DNA from 2 places in the Streptomyces sp. NPDC050263 genome. Region 1 is predicted to be linked to the other one. Evidence: riboswitches for the same ligand, from Rfam matches in the RefSeq annotation. Region 1 holds a riboswitch; the other holds the start of a gene.
What was found. A riboswitch is a leader RNA that binds a small molecule or an ion and turns the genes downstream of it on or off. The one in region 1 is predicted to bind cobalamin.

Region 1 (4,963 bases):
GCTCACGGATCGCTCCGGAGCGCAGCGCGGCCGCCTGGCCGCCGGCCTGCTCGATGCCCTGGAAGAACTCCCAGCCCGCGTGGGCCAGTTCGTCGGTGAGCCGCTCCACGTACCAGGAGCCGCCTGCCGGATCGATCACCCGGGACAGATGGGACTCCTCGATGAGGATCGTCGAGGTGTTGCGGGCGATGCGCCGCGCGAACGCGTCCGGAAGACCGAGGGCGTCGTCGAAGGGCAGCACGGTGACGGAGTCGGCGCCGCCGGCCCCGGCGGCCAGCGTGGCGATCGTGGTGCGCAGCATGTTCACCCACGGGTCGCGGCGCGTCATCATCACCGGCGAGGTCACCGCGTGCTGGCGCTGGGCGCCCGCCTCCGGGGCCCCGCAGGCCTGGGCCACCCTGGCCCACAGCCGGCGCGCCGCCCGCAGCTTGGCGATGGTCAGGAACTGGTCGGCGGTGGCCGCGTACCGGAACTCGAGCTGCGCACACGCCTGGCCGACGCTCAGCCCGGCTTCGGTCAGCTCCCGCAGACAGGCGACCCCGGTCGCCAGCGAGCAGCCCAGCTCCTGGGCGGCCGAACCGCCGGCCTCGTGGTACGGCAGCGCGTCCACGGTCAGCGCCCGCAGCCCCGGATACCCCTCGGCGCACCGCCGCGCGAGACGGGCCGTCGGCGCGAACTCCAGCGCCTCGCCCGTACGGGCCTCATGGCCCAGCGGATCCGCGCCCAGGTTCCCGCGCGCGGCCTCCGCGCCGACGCCCCGCTCCGCGTAGATCCGCAGCAACTCGCCCGCGGCCGACTCGACTTCACGGCCGGCGTCGAGGACGACCGGCGCCAGATCGAGATAGACGCCGTCCAGCGCCTTGTCGAGCGACGACACCGGGACGGCGTCCCGGCCGACGACCAGCCAGAGCGAGGTGACGCCGTTCTCCAGGTCGGTCAGGACCGCGGAGCCGTCCGCCGAGGCGTGCCGCTGGCGTACGTCCCAGCCGCCTACGGTGTTCCCCTCCGCGCGGCCCCCGCGCACGAACGGAGCGAAGCCGGGAAGGCCGGGATCCGGGGCGGTCTCGCGCGCGGTGTAGAGGGGTCGGGTGCCGAGCCCGTCCTCCAGCACGGTGGACAGGGCGTCCTCCGCCGCTGCTCCGGAGACCTCCTTGCCCGACTTGCTCAGGACGCCTTCCACGAGACGTTGCCACTGTTCACGTGTCGTGTCGGGGAACTCGGCGGCGAGCGAGAGCCCGTCGTCAGGCAGCACTGTCATGCTCGGATGCTAGGCCAGATCTCTAAAGCCGCAGCAGAGCGCGGGGCTGTGAGCTTGTTCTCCCGAAAAGTGTGGTGTGGATCACCCGTTCGGCCGGTCCCTAGGATTCCTGGCAGAAACCGACGAGATCATGCGCGTCAACGTGGCGCGCGGCCCCTGACGGAGGCGAACCGATGAACGGCCCGACCAGCCCGACCAGCGCGACGAACACGTCCGGAACGATCGCGGACGAGGAACCCGTCCTGCTGCACACCGACGGACGAGCCGCCCACATCACTCTCAACCGCCCCAAGGCCCTCAACGCCCTGAACCATCTCATGGTGCGCCGCATCGACGAAGCCCTCACCGCCTGGGAGCACGACCCGGCGGTCGAGACCGTCGTCATCACCGGCGCCGGGGAGCGCGGCCTGTGCGCGGGCGGCGACATCCGCGCCGTCCACGACGACGCCCGCGACGCGGACGGCGCCGCCTCGGCCGCGTTCTGGCGCGACGAGTACCGCCTCAACGCACGCATCGCCCGCTACCCCAAGCCGTACGTCGCCGTCATGGACGGCATCGTCATGGGCGGCGGCGTCGGCGTGTCCGCGCACGGCAGCGTCCGGATCGCCACCGAGCGCTCGCGCATCGCCATGCCCGAGACCGGCATCGGCTTCGTCCCGGACGTGGGCGGCACCCACCTCCTCGGGCTCGCACCCGGCGAACTGGGCACCCACCTCGCGCTGACGGGCGCGCAGATCGGCGCCGAAGACGCGGTGCTGTGCGGGCTGGCCGACCACTACGTGCCGTCCCCCTCCCTGCCCGACCTAGTCGGCGACCTTGGGCGCCTGCCCGTCCGGGAGGCCCTCGTGCCTCATGTGCGGCCTGCTCCGGAGGGGGCGTTGACCGGCCACCGGGAGTGGATCGACGACTGCTATGCCGCCGACACGGTCGAGGAGATCGTCCGGCGACTGTTCGCGCACGGCGACCCGGCCGCGAAGGAGGCCGCGGAGACCCTGCTCACCAAGTCGCCCACCACACTGAAGGTCACGTTGACGGCGCTGCGGCGCGCCCGTCGGCTCGGCTCGCTGGAGCGGGTGCTGGAGCAGGAGTACCGCGTGTCCTGCGCGGCCCTGTCCACCGCCGACCTGGTCGAGGGCATCCGCGCCCAGGTCATCGACAAGGACCGCACCCCGCGCTGGTCGCCGGCCACCCTCGCCGAGGTCACCGACGCCGATGTCGAGCGCTACTTCCGCCCCCTCGGGGAACGACGGGGACTCGGGCTCGACGGCTGAGAGCCTGGTCAGCCGGAAGCGTCGGCCCGGCCGAGTGCTCGGCGGGGTGCTCGGCCGGGTGCCCGCTCGCCCCCCGCGCGAGGGGCGAGCGTGCCGGCCGGGACGACTCGGGCTAGGTGTTCTGTCCCGGGAGGTTGCGGCCGCGGCGACCAGGTTCTCCAGCGAGGTGCGGGTCTCGGGCCAGCCGCGGGTCTTCAGTCCGCAGTCGGGGTTGACCCACAGCCGTTCGGCGGGGATCGCCCTGAGACCGGTGCGCAGCAGTTCGGCCGCCTCCCGCACGCTCGGGACGCGCGGGGAGTGGATGTCGTACACGCCGGGACCGGCCTCGCGCGGGTAGCCGTGGGCGGCGAGTTCACGGGCGACCTGCATGTGCGAGCGGGCGGCCTCCAGGCTGATCACGTCGGCGTCGAGGTCGTCGATGGCCTGGACGATGTCACCGAACTCGGCGTAGCACATGTGGGTGTGGATCTGGGTGTCCGGACGGACGCCGCTCGTCGTCAGCCGGAACGCCTCCGTGGCCCACGCGAGGTAGGCGGGGTGGTCGGCGGCGCGCAGCGGGAGCGTCTCGCGCGGGTGACGAACTGGGCGGCGACCGACTGCGCGCAACACGGCGCGGTCGTCCGTCCCGTATGTACGCCGACCCGCCCACGAGGTCACCGGGATGTCCGCGCACGAGTGGCTCGCGCGCGGGCAGTCGGCAGGTCTTCGGACTCGCGGGCACGTCCTCCTGGTCGGAGGACACCTAATGGCCGTCGCTTCCCAGATCCCGTTCACGGGGTCCAGTGCTCATGACGGCGGTCGTTCCCGCTCACCGCTGCGGGCAGTCCCGGATTCACACCGGGTTCCCTCTTGCGACGCATCCCGTCCGGCTGACGGGGCGAACCAGCTGCACCGGCCACCCTACGCTCACTTCCCGGCGACCGTCCCCAGGAAGCGGATGAAGGGCCTGTCGTCGCCGGGGTCGGGGCGGGTGACCGTGGCGCGCACGCCGTAGACGTCGGCGATCAGGGACTCGGTGAGGGTGGCGGCAGGGGTGCCGGCGGCCACCACCCGGCCCTCCCGGAGCACGACGACCTGGTCGCAGTACATGGCCGCCAGGTTCAGGTCGTGCAGGGCGACGACGCTGGTGACGGGCAGTTCTGCGACCAGGTTCAACAGGTCGAGCTGGTGCTGGATGTCCAGGTGGTTGGTCGGTTCGTCCAGCAGCAGTTCGCGCGGCTCCTGGGCGAGGGCACGGGCGATCTGGACGCGCTGGCGTTCCCCGCCGGAGAGCGTGTGCCAGGGCTGGTCCAGACGGTCGGTGAGCCCGGTGCGTTCGAGGGCGGTGCGGACAGCCCTCTCGTCCGCCCCGGTCGTCGGCGTCCAGGCGCGGCGGTGCGGGACACGGCCCAGGCGTACGACGTCGGCCACGGTCAACTCGACCAGCGTGTCGGCCTGTTGCTCGACGACGGCCACGCGCCGGGCGACGGCTCGGCGGCCCCAGTCGCCCAGCGGGCGGCCGTCGAGCGTCACCACGCCCGAGGCGGGGGACAGGACGCCGGACAGCACGCGCAACAGGGTCGACTTGCCGGATCCGTTGGGGCCGAGCAGCCCGGTCACGGAGCCGGGCCGAGGGGCGAGGCTGACGCCGTCGAGGATCAGCCGTCCGTCGGCGGAGCGGCTGACCCGGTCGGCGCCGAGGGTGGGTGACCGACCCTCGGCGGCGTGCGTCCCGCTCAACGCGTCCTCCTCATGGGGTCCCCCTCATCGTGTCCCTCTCGTGCGGTACAGGACCAGGACGAACGCCGGGACGCCGACGAGCGACGTCACCACGCCCACCGGCACCTCCTGCGGGTCCAGGACGGTACGGGCCAGGGTGTCGGCCCACACCAGGAACACCGCCCCGGCGAGCGCGCCGACCGGCAGCAGCCGGGTGTGCCCCGGGCCGACCAGGGCGCGGGCCGCGTGCGGCAGGACGAGCCCGACGAAGCCGATCGCGCCCGCCGCGCTCACCAGCACGGCCGTCAGCAGCGCCGTCACGCACAGCAGCACCAGCCGGGTCCGGACCACCGCGACCCCGAGCGTGGCCGCCGCGTCCTGGCCGAAGGCGAACGCGTCCAGGGTGCGCGCGTACCCGAGGCACACCGCCAAGGCCCCGGTCAGGACGGTCAGACAGAGCCACACCTCGGTCCAGCCGGCCCCGCTGAGCGACCCGAGCAGCCAGAACAGCACGCCCCGGGTGGTCTCCGCGTCGGCCGCCGTCATCACGACGAACGAGGTCACGGCCGAGAACAACTGCATCGCGGCCACACCGGACAGCACCACCCGGTCCGTCGTACCGCCGAGCGTGTGGCTGAGCAGCAGCACCAGCGCGAACGAGCCGAGCGCGCCCACGAACGCGCCCCCCGACACGGACACGACGCTCCCGCCGACTCCGAGCACGACCACGACGACC
Region 2 (4,963 bases), on a different contig from region 1:
GCGTCCGCCCCGCGCAGCGAACCGCAGTACACGGCAAGGGCGTTGGCCCCCCGCGCCTCGATCGCGTCGCACAGCGTGTCCACGAAGGCGGTGTTGCCGCTCAGCTGGTGGGCCCGGTAGAAGAGGACGCCGACGGTCGGCCGGCCCTCGACGAAGTCCCGCTCCCCGTGCACCCCGAACTCGGGCATCTTCTGCGGCTCGAGGAACCCCTCGCCGGTCAGCAGCACGGTGTCGGAGAGGAACCGCGCCAGCTCGGTCAGGTTGGCGGGCCCGCCCTCGACGAGATACCGCAGCGCCTCCGCCACCACCCCGGCCGGCGCCGACGACTCGGCCATCAGTTCGGCGTCCGGCACAGCCTCGCCGCCCAGCAGCACGGTCGGGATGCCGGACGCCTTCAGCGCGGCGAGCCCGTCCTCCCAGGCCCGCTTCCCGCCGAGCAGCCGTACGACGGCGAGGTCGGCGCCGTCGAGGAGCGCGGGCAACTCCTCGGCGACGTCGACGCGGGTCGGGTTGCCGATCCGGTAGTCGGCGCCGGCAGCGGCCCGGGCCGCCAACAGATCGGTGTCGGCGGTGGACAACAACAACACTGTGCTCATGCGGGCGCTCCCGGTGGAATGAAAGGCAGTCCTTGCGGCGCGCCCGACTCGATGAGCCGCCAGAGCGCGTCGGTGTCCGCGTGCTGTTCGATCAGGTCGCCGAGCCGGTCGAGCTGCTCCTCGCGCAGCCCGGCGAAGGAGGTGTCGGCGGCGGGCACGAACCGGCGGCCCGCGGCAGCCGCCACCTCGCGCAGAAACGCCCGCCGGAACCCGTCCGACTCCAGCGAGCCGTGCCAGTGCGTGCCCCAGGTCTCCCCGACCCGGCACCCGTCGAGGAAGGGAATCCCTCCGTGGACCTCGGCGACCCCGTGATGGATCTCGTACCCCTCGACCGGCTCGCCGAGGGCTTCCCCCACCGGCCGGGTGAGGGTCTTCTCCCGGGCGAACCGCACGCGGACGGGCAGCACTCCGAGCCCCTCGACGTGCCCGCGCCGGCTCTCGACCTCGTCCTCGATGTGCTCGCCGAGGATCTGGAAGCCACCGCAGATCCCGAGCACGGGCCGCCGCTCGGCGGCCCGCCGCTTCAGGGCCTCGGCCAGCCCGCGCTCCCGCAGCCACTCCAGCGCGCGGACGGTCCCCCGGGTCCCGGGGACGACGACGAGATCGGCGTCGGCGAGCTCCTCCGGCCGGTCCACGAACCGCACGACGACACCAGGCTCGGCGGCGAGCGCGTCCACGTCGGTGAAGTTGGACATGAGCGGTACCGCGCACACGGCGACCCGCAGCACGTCGTCCCCCACGGGCAAGGCGGTGTTCGACTCGCGCACGGTGCCGCGCAGCGACACGCTCCCCCACTCTCGGCTTCGCCCGAGCGGGGGGACCCCCATTCCGTCCTCCTCGTCGATCCCGAGCCCGTGCCGGAACGGCAGCACGCCGTAGGTCCGCCGCCCGGTGAGCCCGAGCAGCATGTCGAGCCCCGGCTCCAGCAGGGAGACGTCGCCGCGGAACTTGTTGACGAGGAACCCGGCGACGAGCTGCTGGTCCTCGGGGGAGAGGAGCGCGACGGTCCCGAAGAAGGACGCGAAGACCCCACCGCGATCGATGTCACCGACGACGAGGACGGGAAGCCCGGCATTGCGGGCGATCCCCATGTTGACGATGTCGGTCCGCCGGAGATTGATCTCGGCGGGAGAGCCGGCCCCCTCACAGATCACCGCGTCATACGTGCCCCGCAACTCGGCGAGACAGTCGAGAACGGTTCCCAGGAGTCTCTGCTGCCGCCCCCCGTGATACCCACGGGCGCTGAGCTCCCCGACGGGCTTCCCGAGCAGCACGACCTGACTGCTCTGCTCGCCGCCCGGCTTCAGCAGCACGGGGTTCATGAGCGCGGTCGGCTCGACCCGGCAGGCCTGCGCCTGCATGGCCTGAGCCCGCCCGATCTCGGCGCCTTCCTTCGTCACGAACGAATTCAGGGACATGTTCTGGGCCTTGAAGGGCGCGACCTTCACCCCCTGCCGCACCAGCCACCGGCAGATCCCGGCCGTGACGACACTCTTGCCGGCATCGGAGGTCGTGCCGGCGACAAGAAGCCCGCCGCCCGTCATGAGGTACGCCCCTTCGCTCTCGCGTTCACTGCCGCGGCGACGGCGCGCGCGGCGACGGTCACGCCGAGCGCGAGCAGACCGACCCGGCGGGACAGCCGCGCGGCACGTTCGATGTCCTCGGCGCCGACGGCCCGCCCGGCCGCCCCGTTGAGCACGGGCCGGTGCTCGACCCGGCCGCCGTACGACAGGGTCCCGCCCAGCCGCACCCCGAGCGCCCCGGCGAACGACGCCTCGACGGGCCCCGCGTTGGGACTGGGGTGCTTGCGCGCATCCGCCCGCCAGGCCCGAACGGCGGCGCGCGGATCGTCCCCGGCCACGGCGGCGAGCACGGCGGTCAGCCGGGCCCCCGGCCACCCGGCGAGGTCGTCGAGCCGAGCCGAGGCCCACCCGAAGCGCAGATGGCGCGGCGACCGGTGCCCGACCATGGCATCGAGGGTGTTGACGGCCCGGAAGCCGACCAGCCCGGGCACGCCGCCGACGGCCCCCCACACCAGCGCCCCGACGACGGCGTCGGAGGTGTTCTCGGCAACGGACTCCACGACAGCCCGGGCGATCCCGTCCGCATCCAGCGCCTGCGGATCCCGCCCGCACAGATGCGGCAGCCGCTCCCGAGCGGCCTCGACGTCCCCCGCTTCGAGGGCCCGCCCGATGCCCCGCGCCTCGCGCACGAGCGAGGAGCCCCCGACGACGGCCCAGGTGGCGGCGGAGGTGAGGACCACGGAGACGGCGGGGGAGCGACGTACGCAGGTGTCGGCGACAGCCCCCAGCGCGACGGCGCTCCCGGCGCACACGAGGGTGTGCAGGGCGCCCCACCCCCGATGGTCCCGCCACAACACCCGCTCCACCGCACCCGCGGCCCGCCCGAACGCGGCGACCGGATGCCCCCGGCGGGGATCGCCGAGCAGCAGATCACCGAGGAGGCCGGCGGCGGCGCCGTACGCGAAGACGCGATCGGCACGCACGGGCTCAGCCGGCCGTGGGGTCGGGCAGCGACCTGATGCGGTACCTCAACGGCCGAGCGCGCATGGCGATTTGTCCTCACTCAGGGTGTCCGCGCCCTGGTTCGACTAGACCGACGGTGAGAGTTCCTGGCTCCCGGGGCTTACTACCCCGGTGACAGTGGCGGGACCGCGCCGGATTCACACCGGCTTCCTCTCCTGCCGTCGTAGATGGCTCCGGCAGTCCACCACGGGCCCGGAACGGCCGTCAACTTGCCGTTGACCTGCAAGGGGAGAGTGTGCAGAACCCCACACAGCTGCTGCGACGGCTACCACGACGACCGCCCCTCGCGCCCGGCTCCCGGCGGAAAACCCCTCTTGCGGGCGGACCTCGCGGGACCGGCTTGAGATCGCGGAGCGCGGAGCCTGCAATGTCACGTACGCCCGGCAAAGGGCGCCACGGACCAGGGAGGGGACCCGAAGTGGCCTACGTGGGCGAAATGCTGCTGGACGACGGGCAGATCGTGCTGCTGGAGGTGTCCGGCGAGGGCCCGGCCGGAGTGCAACGGGTCTCCCGGGGCGGCGGCGCGGTGGCGGGAGCCGCGGAAACCCTCCAACAGGCACTGGCCCGGGTGCGCCCCGCGCTGGGAGCGGTCCTGGAGGGCGCCCGAGGTCTGGCGAAACCGCCCGGTTCCGTCACGGTCGAATTCGGCATCACGCTGAGCGCGGAGGCGGGTGTGGTGGTGGCGCGGGGCTCCACGGAGGCGCACTTCACGGTGAGCATGGAGTGGACGAACCGGGACGAGAGCGCACTCCCCGGACAGCGTGACGGTGACAGTGGCAGCGACGCCTGACGACGAACTCCCGAACGCCGTCGCCCGCTTCTGGGGCGCGGACGGCCGGGTGACGGGCTCGGGCTTTCTGATCGCGGAGCGGACGCTGTGCACCTGCGCACACGTGGTGGCGAGCGCCCTGGGCACGGCAGAGACGGACACGTCGGCCCCCGCCGCCCCGGTGACGGTCGACTTCCCTCTGTTGACGCGGCCTTCCGCGCGCCTGCGGGCGACGGTCACCCGCTGGAGCCCGGTCCGTGCGGACGGCGGAGGCGACATGGCGCTGCTGTCGCTGGAGGAGGCGGCCCTCGGCACCGCCCCCGTCCGCTTCGCCGGCGGCACAGCCGTCTGGGACCACGCTTTCCGAGTCCTGGGCTTCCCACTGCACACCGACGACCACGGCGTCTGGGTCGACGGCCGCCTCCGCGCCCCGGTGGGCAAGGGCTGGACGTCGATGGAGGCCCGCCCCGCCTCCGGCACCCCGCCCATCGGCCGAGGCTTCAGCGGCGGCCCGGTCTGGGACACCGACCAGGGCGCGGTGGTCGGCATGACGGTGGCGGCGGAGACAGGCACCGGCGCGACAACGGCGTACCTGATCCCGGCGGCCCTCCTCCTGGGCCTGGACCCGAGCCTGCGCCCGTCGCCTTTCCGGGGCCTGGAGGCGTTCCGCGAGGAGGACGCGGCGGTGTTCTTCGCCCGCCGGGCGGACAGCGAACGGATCGCCGAGGCCCTCCGCACCCACCCCTTCGTCCCGGTGGCGGGGGCGTCCGGGGTCGGGAAGTCGTCGCTGGTGCGGGCCGGGGTGGTGCCGCTGCTGCGCTCCACGGGCCACACGGTCACGGACTTCACGGGTCAGCCGGACACCGACCCGGTGCGCACGCTCGCGGAGGCGCTCGGCGAGCAGTTCCCGGCGGCCCGGGATCTGGCCGGGGAACTGCGCGGCACGACGGACCGCACGGAGACGGCGGTCCTGCTGGCCGCCCGCATCCTCAAAGAGGCAGGACCCCGGGGACACGTCGTCCTGCTCGACCAGTTCGAGGAGACCGTGGGGG

Region 2: it holds a riboswitch for cobalamin, as region 1 does, so the genes downstream of both, AB0J04_RS17820 (cobalamin biosynthesis protein) here and AB0J04_RS17565 (5-methyltetrahydropteroyltriglutamate--homocysteine S-methyltransferase) in region 1, are expected to answer to the same signal.

The regions. Positions count from the first base shown of each region.
Region 1 is NZ_JBFAKW010000033.1:41,901-46,863, forward strand. It holds gene AB0J04_RS17555 (methylmalonyl-CoA mutase family protein) at 1-1,258, opposite strand, end outside; gene AB0J04_RS17560 (enoyl-CoA hydratase/isomerase family protein) at 1,432-2,529, shown strand; partial or broken gene AB0J04_RS17565 (5-methyltetrahydropteroyltriglutamate--homocysteine S-methyltransferase) at 2,674-3,099, opposite strand; cobalamin riboswitch at 3,222-3,416, opposite strand; gene AB0J04_RS17570 (ABC transporter ATP-binding protein) at 3,436-4,248, opposite strand; gene AB0J04_RS17575 (iron chelate uptake ABC transporter family permease subunit) at 4,273-4,963, opposite strand, start outside.
Region 2 is NZ_JBFAKW010000034.1:14,903-19,865, reverse strand. It holds gene cobN (cobaltochelatase subunit CobN) at 1-596, opposite strand, end outside; gene AB0J04_RS17825 (cobyric acid synthase) at 593-2,140, opposite strand; gene AB0J04_RS17820 (cobalamin biosynthesis protein) at 2,137-3,102, opposite strand; cobalamin riboswitch at 3,202-3,344, opposite strand; gene AB0J04_RS17815 (CU044_2847 family protein) at 3,561-3,932, shown strand; gene AB0J04_RS17810 (trypsin-like peptidase domain-containing protein) at 3,916-4,963, shown strand, end outside.